4 regions of the Arthrobacter sp. SDR-2R genome follow, and region 1 is predicted to be linked to each of the others. Evidence: riboswitches for the same ligand, from Rfam matches in the RefSeq annotation. Region 1 holds a riboswitch; each other region holds the start of a gene.
The links. Region 1 has a riboswitch for thiamine pyrophosphate ahead of AC3ANU_RS03750 (ECF transporter S component). Riboswitches for the same ligand answer to the same signal wherever they lie in the genome.
Positions count from the first base shown of each region.

Region 2: linked by a shared signal. The riboswitch ahead of thiO (glycine oxidase ThiO) and the one ahead of AC3ANU_RS03750 (ECF transporter S component) in region 1 are both predicted to bind thiamine pyrophosphate.
Region 3: linked by a shared signal. The riboswitch ahead of thiC (phosphomethylpyrimidine synthase ThiC) and the one ahead of AC3ANU_RS03750 (ECF transporter S component) in region 1 are both predicted to bind thiamine pyrophosphate.
Region 4: linked by a shared signal. The riboswitch ahead of thiD (bifunctional hydroxymethylpyrimidine kinase/phosphomethylpyrimidine kinase) and the one ahead of AC3ANU_RS03750 (ECF transporter S component) in region 1 are both predicted to bind thiamine pyrophosphate.

Region 1 covers NZ_CM173231.1:812,728-814,920, reverse strand. Annotated here, with positions in the region: gene AC3ANU_RS03755 (ABC transporter ATP-binding protein) at 1-573, opposite strand, end outside; gene AC3ANU_RS03750 (ECF transporter S component) at 573-1,196, opposite strand; TPP riboswitch at 1,263-1,403, opposite strand; gene AC3ANU_RS03745 (heme-degrading domain-containing protein) at 1,489-2,031, shown strand; gene AC3ANU_RS03740 (iron-containing redox enzyme family protein) at 2,192-2,193, shown strand, end outside.
Region 2 covers NZ_CM173231.1:1,940,057-1,942,249, forward strand. Annotated here, with positions in the region: gene AC3ANU_RS09075 (RNB domain-containing ribonuclease) at 1-177, opposite strand, end outside; gene thiE (thiamine phosphate synthase) at 214-948, opposite strand; TPP riboswitch at 976-1,094, shown strand; gene thiO (glycine oxidase ThiO) at 1,088-2,193, shown strand, end outside.
Region 3 covers NZ_CM173231.1:2,289,587-2,291,779, reverse strand. Annotated here, with positions in the region: gene AC3ANU_RS10620 (amidohydrolase family protein) at 1-910, opposite strand, end outside; TPP riboswitch at 990-1,097, shown strand; gene thiC (phosphomethylpyrimidine synthase ThiC) at 1,093-2,193, shown strand, end outside.
Region 4 covers NZ_CM173231.1:2,379,978-2,382,170, reverse strand. Annotated here, with positions in the region: gene thiD (bifunctional hydroxymethylpyrimidine kinase/phosphomethylpyrimidine kinase) at 1-1,225, opposite strand, end outside; TPP riboswitch at 1,233-1,330, opposite strand; gene AC3ANU_RS11070 (Rne/Rng family ribonuclease) at 1,479-2,193, opposite strand, start outside.

The DNA.
Region 1 (2,193 bases):
CGGGTCCAGGTTGGCGGTTGGCTCATCCAGGAGGATCAGACCCGGGCGCATGGCCAGGATGCCGGCCAGCGCCAGGCGCTGCTTTTGCCCGCCGGACAGGGCCGACGTCGGGTGGTCCAGCGGCAGGTGGGACAGTCCGACGTCGGCAAGCGCCTCGTGCACGCGCGCCCAGATTGCTTCCCGTGGGACGGCAAGGTTTTCGGCACCGAAGGCGACGTCGTCCCCCACCCGCGACAGGACCACCTGCGTCTCGGGGTCCTGCTGCATAAGTCCGGCGCGCCCGCGCTGGGCGCGGGGCACGGCGCCGTCAACCAGCAGCGAACCCGACTCGTCGGCGTCCCCCGCCTCGCCGCCGTCGTCGTTAATGTCCCCCAGCACCCCTGCGAGCGCATGCAGGAGCGTGGACTTCCCGGCACCCGAGGGGCCGAGCAGGAGCACCCGCTCCCCCGGGCTGATGTCCAGGTCAAGCGCATGGACGGCAGGCTTGGCCCTGCCGGCATGCCGCCACCCCCAGCCCCGGGCTGTGACGGCGGCAGGGCGGACGGTGCCGCCGTCACGCTGGGCTGGTGCCATCAGGAGAAGACAGGCTCCGTGGCGGCCTTGCGCGAAGCGAAGGAGCTCAGCACGCCCGTACGCGCCAGGCCGCGGGTGGCCAGCCAGGACAGGGCGCCGGCGAGAATGGCGCCGGAGAGGGTGGTCAGCACGATGTACGCCAGCTTGTCCGCACCGGAGTAGGCGATGTTCCAGCCCCACGGTGCGAACGAGTCATTCAGTCCGCAGAAGAATCCAGCCGCGGCGCCTGCCAGCAGGGAGACGGGAAGGTTGAACTTGCGGTAGACGAAGATGGCGAAGATGATTTCCGCGCCGAGGCCCTGGATGAAGCCGGAGAAGAGGACCGAGGCACCGTACTGGGAACCCATGAGGAGTTCCCCGGTGGCGGCCACGGTTTCACAGAACAGGGCGGCCCCGGGCTTGCGGATGATGAGCATTCCCAGCACGCCGGGAATCATCCAGCCGCCCGCCAGCAGCCCGGTCAGGGGCGGGTAGGCGGCATTCATGGGGGCAGAAAGCGCGGCTGCTCCCTGGTCCCACGCCCAGAAAATGACGCCGCCCGCGATGGCCACCAGCGCGGCGACCACGATGTCCACGACGCGCCAGGACTTACTGGCGGTCTTCTTGATTGCTGCAGTACTCATGTGATCCTCCTGGGAAACAGGAGGGGAAAGTGGACCCGGCTGACGGCTGTTGCCGTGCAGCCGCGGCACTTTGAGAACTCGACTCCCTTGCGCCGGTACTAACCGGATCAGGTTCGAGGGTCTGCGGCTGTCCGCACTCTCAGCGCCCACCTGCGGTGCCCGGCTTGTGCCAGGATGTCCGACGGCGGCGCTCCCCTGTCGTTATTAGTGGTGCTTTTGGATGGGTAAGGCTTTTTGAACTGCCCTTCCGGGCGTGGTCAAGTTTACACCTGGCGGGGGTAGATTGAGGGCCATGAGCGCCATTCCACCGGATGTGACCGGATTCGATCCCGATTCCGCCGACGCCCAGCTGGAGGGGTCGCTGGAAGCGTCGATTGCCCGCGTCGAGGCGGAGGTCCGGGAGCTCCAGTTCCCCGGCTTTTCGCTGGATGACGCGTTGAACCTGGGCCTGCTCCTGGTGGAGCTGGGCAAGGAGCGGTCCCTTCCCATCGCCATCGACATCACCAAGGGCGAGCAGGTCCTGTTCCACGTCGCGCTCCCGGGCGCCACGCCGGACAACGGGCACTGGATCCGCGCCAAGCAGCGCACTGCCGCCCGGTACGAGGTGCCGTCACTTTTGGTGGGGCTGCGGGGCCGGCTGGGCGGCGGCCGGATCGAGGACAACGCCTGGTTCGACCAATCCCGGTATGCAGCCCATGGCGGCGCCTTTCCGATCTACGTCACCGGCGTGGGCGCCGTGGCCACGGTGACCGTCTCCGGGTTGCCGCAGCTGCAGGACCATGACCTGGTGGTTGAGGCGCTGCGCGACATCCTGGGGTCGTCGCTGCGGGATTAGGCGCCGGTTGACCTGCCGCCAACAGGAAGCCTGCTTAGCTTTTATTAGTAATCATGCTTACTATATTGGTTCCCGGGTTTCGAGGAGGACAGGGCATGGGAGTCACCATGGGCGGTCCCGCGTTCGTTCCCGTCACCAGCGCGGCAGACCAAGGAGCACCAT
Region 2 (2,193 bases), 1.1 Mb from region 1:
GACGGCGGTCAGGTCGTAGGACGGAAGCTTCAGCGCTGCCACCGCGGCCCGGGCATCCGCCACTGCCTCAGCCGGGTACGGTCCCGGCAGTTCAAGTTCGGTGCGCAGCAGGCCCAACGCCTCTTCCAGAGCGTTCCTGTGGTCATGGACGTTTGGAGCCAGCCGATGATGTGACACAAAAGTCAGCGTAGCTCCAAGTCCGCCGATATGGCATCAGGCGGCGGCGGCGTCCAATGCGTCGAGGAGGGAGGCGGCAGCGGCGGCGGGATCGGAGGCCTCGGTGATGGCGCGCACCACCACGATCCTGCGCGCACCGGCTTCCGCCACCTGGTGGACGTTTCCGTGGTCAATGCCGCCAATGGCGAACCAGGGCACGGGGTCCGCCGCCTGCCGTGAGGCCTCGGCGGCATACTTCACCAGGTCAGTGCCCACGGCGGACCTGCCGGGTTTGGTGGGGGTTGCCCAGACCGGACCCACGCAGAAGTAGTCCAGCCCGGCTGGTCCGGCAGTTGCTGCCAGGGCGGCGTCCACCTGCCCGGTGGTGTGGCTGGAGAGCCCGATGGCGGCGTTGCCGTTGACCAGCGTGCGCGCCGCCGCCAGCGGCAGGTCCTTCTGGCCGATGTGGAACACCGGTGCCCCGGAGAGGACGGCGATGTCCGCACGGTCATTGACCGCCCACAGCTTTCCGTGCCGTACCGCGGATTCCTTCAGCACCGCCAGGAGGTCCAGTTCCTCGGCCGCCTCGATGGTCTTGTCGCGCAGCTGGATGATGTCCACGCCACCGGCGAACGCGGCGTCAACGAACTCCGCGAAGTCGCCGCGGTCCCGGCGCGCATCGGTGCAGAGGTACAGGCGGGCTGCCTTCAGGGCGTCGTTGTCCCGTGAATTGACGACTTCGGTGGCTGGAGCGTGGTGGCCGGCGGGAAAGGATGGGGTGGACACATTCATGCGTGCAAGCCTAGTTCCTCTAAACTGGGCTGGTACTGCGGGAGCCCGCGGCGGCTGTCACAAAGCGCCGGGCTGAGAGGGCGTCAGAGCCGACCGCTTGACCTGATCCGGTTAATGCCGGCGTAGGGAAGGAACCCACATGCGTACCCCCTTCACCCATCACCCCGGGTCCGCCCGCAGCTCCATTCCCTCCACCCTCCGGGCCGACGTTGCCGTCATCGGCGGGGGAGTGGTGGGGCACGGCATTGCCTGGGAGGCGCAGCGTTCCGGGCGCTCGGTGGTCCTCATTGATGACGCGCCCGGTACCGGCGCCAGCTGGGCGGCGGCCGGCATGCTGGCTCCCGTCAGCGAACTGCATTACCAGGAGGAAGAGCTCCTGGAACTGATGCTTGACGCATCATCGCGCTGGCCCGGGTTCGCCGCCGGGCTGGGCAGGGCAACGGGCGCGGATTCCGGATACCTGACGACGCCGACCCTCGCCGTGGGTGCCGACGCGGCCGACCGCCGGGCGCTGATGGACCTGCGCACAGTCCAGCAGGCCAACGGGCTGGCGGTGGAACCCCTGACCGTGCGGGAGGCCCGGAAGCGTGAGCCGCTGCTCAGCCCGGCCATTGCGTGCGCACTTGATACCCCGGCGGACCACCAGGTGGATCCCCGGCGCCTGGTGGCCGCCTTGCGGCTGGCCCTGGCCGGCGCGGCGCAGGAGCAGCCCCAGCTGGCGGTTGCCGGGGCAGTGGAAGGTTTTGCCGTGCCGGAGCGGGCAGCCGGGCTGCTGTGGGAGGGCGGAACGGTGTCCGGGGTCCGCCTGGCCGGCGGCGGCACGGTGCTGGCAACGGAGACCGTGGTGGCCAATGGCCTGCAGGCGGGGGCGCTTGACGGCCTGCCGGACGGCCTTGAGCTGCCGCTGCGGCCCGTGCACGGGGATATCCTGCGCCTTGCCGTTCCCCGCCACCTTCAGCCCTTGGTGACGTCAACGGTGCGCGGCCTGGTCCACGGCATCCCCGTGTACATCGTTCCCAGGCAGGACGGGACCGTGGTGATCGGAGCCACGCAGCGGGAGGATGCCCTCTCCGATGCCGTGAGTGCCGGCGGCGTCTACCAGCTGCTGCGGGATGCGCAGGCTCTGGTGCCCGCCGTCGCTGAACTCGAACTCCTGGAATGCACCGCCCGCGCCCGCCCCGGTACCCCTGACAACGCGCCGCTCCTGGGCCGGGTGCCGGCCGCTCCGGGCGCCGGGGGAGGACA
Region 3 (2,193 bases), 1.5 Mb from region 1:
TGGGCAGGCCGGCCCCGTGCAGGGCGAGGATCTCATCTGCGATCCTGCCGTGCCGGATCACGCTGCCTGCGTCCGTGCCGGCAAAGATCCGGACGCCGGCGGCATGGGCCTCCGCCACCCGTTCCAGCCTGCGTTCCCACAGGGCACGCATGTGGGCGGCGTAGCGCGGAAACTTTGCGTCCGCCTGCTCCGCGATATCAGGAAAGGTGGCGATGTTGATGAGGGTGGGCACGATCGGTACGCCCTGCTCCACGAACCGGGGCAGGTGGCGCGGCAGCAGCCCCGTGGCGTGCTCAATGCAGTCAATGCCGGCGTCCAGCATTTGGTCCAGGGTGTCTTCGGCGAAGCAATGTGCCGTGACCCGGGCACCTTCATCATGGGCAGCCTGCACAGCGTCACGCACGACGGCGGCAGGAAAGGAGGGCGCAAGGTCGCCGGCGCTCCGGTCGATCCAGTCGCCCACCAGTTTGACCCAGCCGTCGCCGTCGCGCGCTTGCTTCCGCACGGCCTCCACGAGCCCGTCGGGTTCGACCTCCGCCGCGAAGCCGCGCAGGTAGCGGCGTGTGCGGGCCACATGCCGTCCTGCACGGATCAGTACCGGGAAGTCCCGGCCGCCCTGCATCCAGCGGGTATCGGCAGGTGAGCCGGCGTCGCGGACCAGCAGGGTTCCGGCGTTGAGGTCAGCCAGCGCCTGCTCCCGGGCAACGGCGGGTTCCACCGGGCCGTCGGGACCCAGGCCGATGTGGCAGTGGGCGTCGACGAACCCCGGCAGCACCCAGCCGTCGAGTTCCCGCGCCGGAGGGGCAGCGGGCCGGCTGAACGTGAGCTTGCCGTCCACCGACCAGAGTCCATGGCGTACCCGGTCCGGTGCGGCCAGGACGGGTCCGCGAAAGTAGATGATGTCTGCCATCGGGCTTCCTTTCGATGCCCGGTCAGGCTAGCACCCGCAAATGTGACACCGCCCTTCCGGGGGCCTGTGGTAGCTTCTTCTCTGACCACACGGGAGCCCTTGCAGGGGCTGAGATCGGGCTGACGCAGCCTGCGACCGTTGAACCTGTCCGGGTAATGCCGGCGAAGGAAGTGAGTATTCCCTTGAGTACGCAAAACACCCAGTTGAACCCTGCCCACGTGCCGTCCACCGGGGGTTCCGGAGCCGGCTCCACGCCCCAGGTGAACCAGTCCGAAGTGACCCGGTCCCTGGCGTCGCATTCGCTGGCCTATATCGACGACGCCGGGTCCGGCATCCGGGTACCCGTCACGGAAATTGCCCTGGAGCCATCGCCCAACGGCCAGCCGAACGCACCGTTCCGGACCTACCGGACGGCGGGGCCGGGAAGCGACCCCGTCCGCGGCCTGGAGCCCTTCCGCGCGGAGTGGATCGTGGCGCGCGGAGACACCGAGGCCTACAGCGGCAGGGAACGCAACCTGCTCGACGACGGCCGCTCGGCCGTCCGCCGCGGCGCCGCCTCCGCGGAGTGGAAGGGCGCGCAGCCGGTGCCCCGCCGCGCCGTCGACGGCCGGACGGTGACCCAGATGCACTATGCCCGGCAGGGCGTCATCACGCAGGAGATGCGCTTCGTGGCGCTGCGCGAGAACTGCGACGTGGAACTGGTCCGGAGCGAACTGGCCGCCGGCCGCGCCATCATTCCGAACAACATCAACCATCCGGAGTCCGAACCGATGATCATCGGCAAGGCCTTCCTGGTGAAGATCAACGCCAACATCGGAAACTCGGCCGTGACGAGTTCCATCGCGGAGGAGGTGGACAAGCTCCAGTGGGCCACGCAATGGGGTGCCGACACCGTTATGGACCTGTCCACCGGCGACGACATCCACACCACGCGGGAATGGATCATCCGCAACTCCCCCGTCCCGATCGGCACCGTGCCGATCTACCAGGCCCTGGAGAAAGTCAACGGTGAGGCCAACGCGCTAACCTGGGAAATCTTCCGGGACACCGTCATTGAACAATGCGAGCAGGGCGTGGACTACATGACCATCCACGCCGGCGTGCTGCTTCGCTATGTCCCGCTGACCGCCAACCGGGTGACGGGCATTGTGTCCCGCGGCGGCTCCATCATGGCCGGCTGGTGCCTGGCCCACCACCAGGAGAACTTCCTCTACACGCACTTCGATGAGCTGTGCGGGATCTTCGCGAAGTACGACGTTGCCTTCTCCCTGGGCGACGGTTTG
Region 4 (2,193 bases), 1.6 Mb from region 1:
TGCCCGACGCCGACGCTGCCGTGAGGTGGTCCACGTATGACTTGGTGACGGGGCCCAGGCCCTTCGGGGCCGGGCGGGTGCTGAGCCACGAGCGGTGGAGTTCCGATTCCACCTCAAGGCACTGCTGCGCGGATCCGGCCCAGAAAAGCTGCTCGGCCTCCGAGGGGGCCAGCGCGCTGGCCCGTGCCAGCACCCTGGAGTAGCCGTTCAGATAGAGGGCATCCTGCGCCAGGTAGTAGGCAAAGTCCTTCTCCGGAAGGTCTCCTGACGCCAGGCCGTGGATGAAGTCCAGTGCGTAGATGTCCGCCAGGTCCTGTTGGGCTTCCGACCACAACCGGGCCGCGAAGCCGCCCTCCTCCAGGACCGGCCGCACGTGGTGGAAGTGGTGTACGGGGCCGTTCCCCTGGCCCACCTCCAATTGGCCGGAGTTCTCAAGTGCGCCGGCCAGCCAGGGCTTGACCGTTCGCAGTGATGCCTCCCAATTGCCCAAACGGGCCTGGACTGTTGCCATGGCAGAGGACAGGGAACAGCCCGTCCCGTGGCTGTTCCGCGTGGAAACCCGCTTCCCCTGCACTTCCACCACGTCCGGCCCCAGGAGGCCCGAAGCGTTAACCAGAGCATCCGGGCAGTCGAGGCCTGAAAGGTGGCCACCCTTGACCAGCACGGTGGCTCCGGTGGCTTCCGCCAGGCGCCTGCCCTGGTCCAGCGCGGTGTCCCAGTCTTTCGCCGGCTCCGTGCCCAGCAGCAGCGCGAGCTCGGGAAGGTTGGGGGTGATGAGGTGGGCAAGGGGCAGCAGTTCCCGGAGCGCGGCTTCGGCGGATTCCTTCAGCAGCCGGTCGCCGCTGGTGGCCACCATGACGGGGTCCAGGACCACAACGGCGGGACGGGCCTTTTCGAGCCACTGGCGGACAGTGCGGATCACCGACTCGTCGCCCAGCATGCCGATCTTGACGGCGTCGATGCTGATGTCGTCACTGACCGCGTCCAGCTGCTGGGCCAGGAAGCCGGCCGGCGGGACGTGGACGGACTGCACGCCCCGGGTGTTTTGCGCCGTGAGTGCCGTGATCGCGGCCATGCCGTATCCGCCATGGGCGGCAATGCTTTTGAGGTCCGCCTGGATCCCGGCCCCGCCGGACGGGTCGGAGCCTGCAATGGAGAGGACGCGCGGGACATCGCGGCCCCCAGGCAGCGCGGGGGCCACGCCGGACGCTGTGGGCAGGGGCATGGAGAGGGTCGAAGACAACAGACATCCCTTCGCCGGTACTAGCCGGACAGGTTCAACGGGTGTGGATCTCAGCCGGCCTTCTGCGCGGCACCCCGTGTCGGGTTCCAGAGTAGCCGCTGGGGCGTACCCGGCGGAAAGGTGACAGCACCCGCGCATGCAGGAAGTCCCCGCCCGTGGACTGTTCCCCCTGAATTCATGGGGGACAGTCCGCACGACGGGGACTTCCTGGGTGGCGCGTTAACTGCGCCTTGGCTTAGAGCTCCGAGGCGGGGACGCCGACGCCGAGGATGATCGGTTCCCCTGCCGGCTTGCCGGGCTCCGCCGCAGCGGGCTGTGCTTTGGCGGTGTCCGGGGCCTTGGCTGCGTGCGAGTGCCCCGCGCCTGTCGCCTGGACGTTCTCGTGGTGCTGGACAGCGGTTTCATTTGCGGCACCCTGGGCACGGCTGGCAGCGCGGTGGCGCCGCGGCCTGCGTTGCCGGGACTGCTCCAGCGTGTGGTCGGAGTAGTCCTTTTCCACCGGAGCTTCCACGGCGGCACGCGCCTCCGCTCCCCCGCCGGGCTGCTGTTCGGGCACCGACTGTTCGGGCGCTGACTGTTCGGCCGGCTTCACCGTGTCTGCGGCCTTGGCGGGCGCGTTCTCCACCGGGGAAGCCGGCTGGCCGAGGTGGGCGAAGGCTTCCGCGAGCCGGTCCAGCGTGAGGGCGGGCCTGGGATGCTGGTCCTCAGCGTGCTCCACGAAGGGAAGCGGGACTTCCTCGCCGCCGAAGGTCAGGACAGCTGCGGGGCGTGCCGGGCCATCGGCGTCGTGCTTCTCTTCAACAGGGACCTGCGCCGGCTCGGCGGACGGTGCCTGCCGGGTGGCTGCCACCTCATCGTCATGCAGGTGGGCCGCATGGGCGGCAGCCGCGATGTTCGCCAGGGCAAGCCGGGTGGCCTCTGCCTTGGCGTGCCGCTCTGCGTCTGTGGGG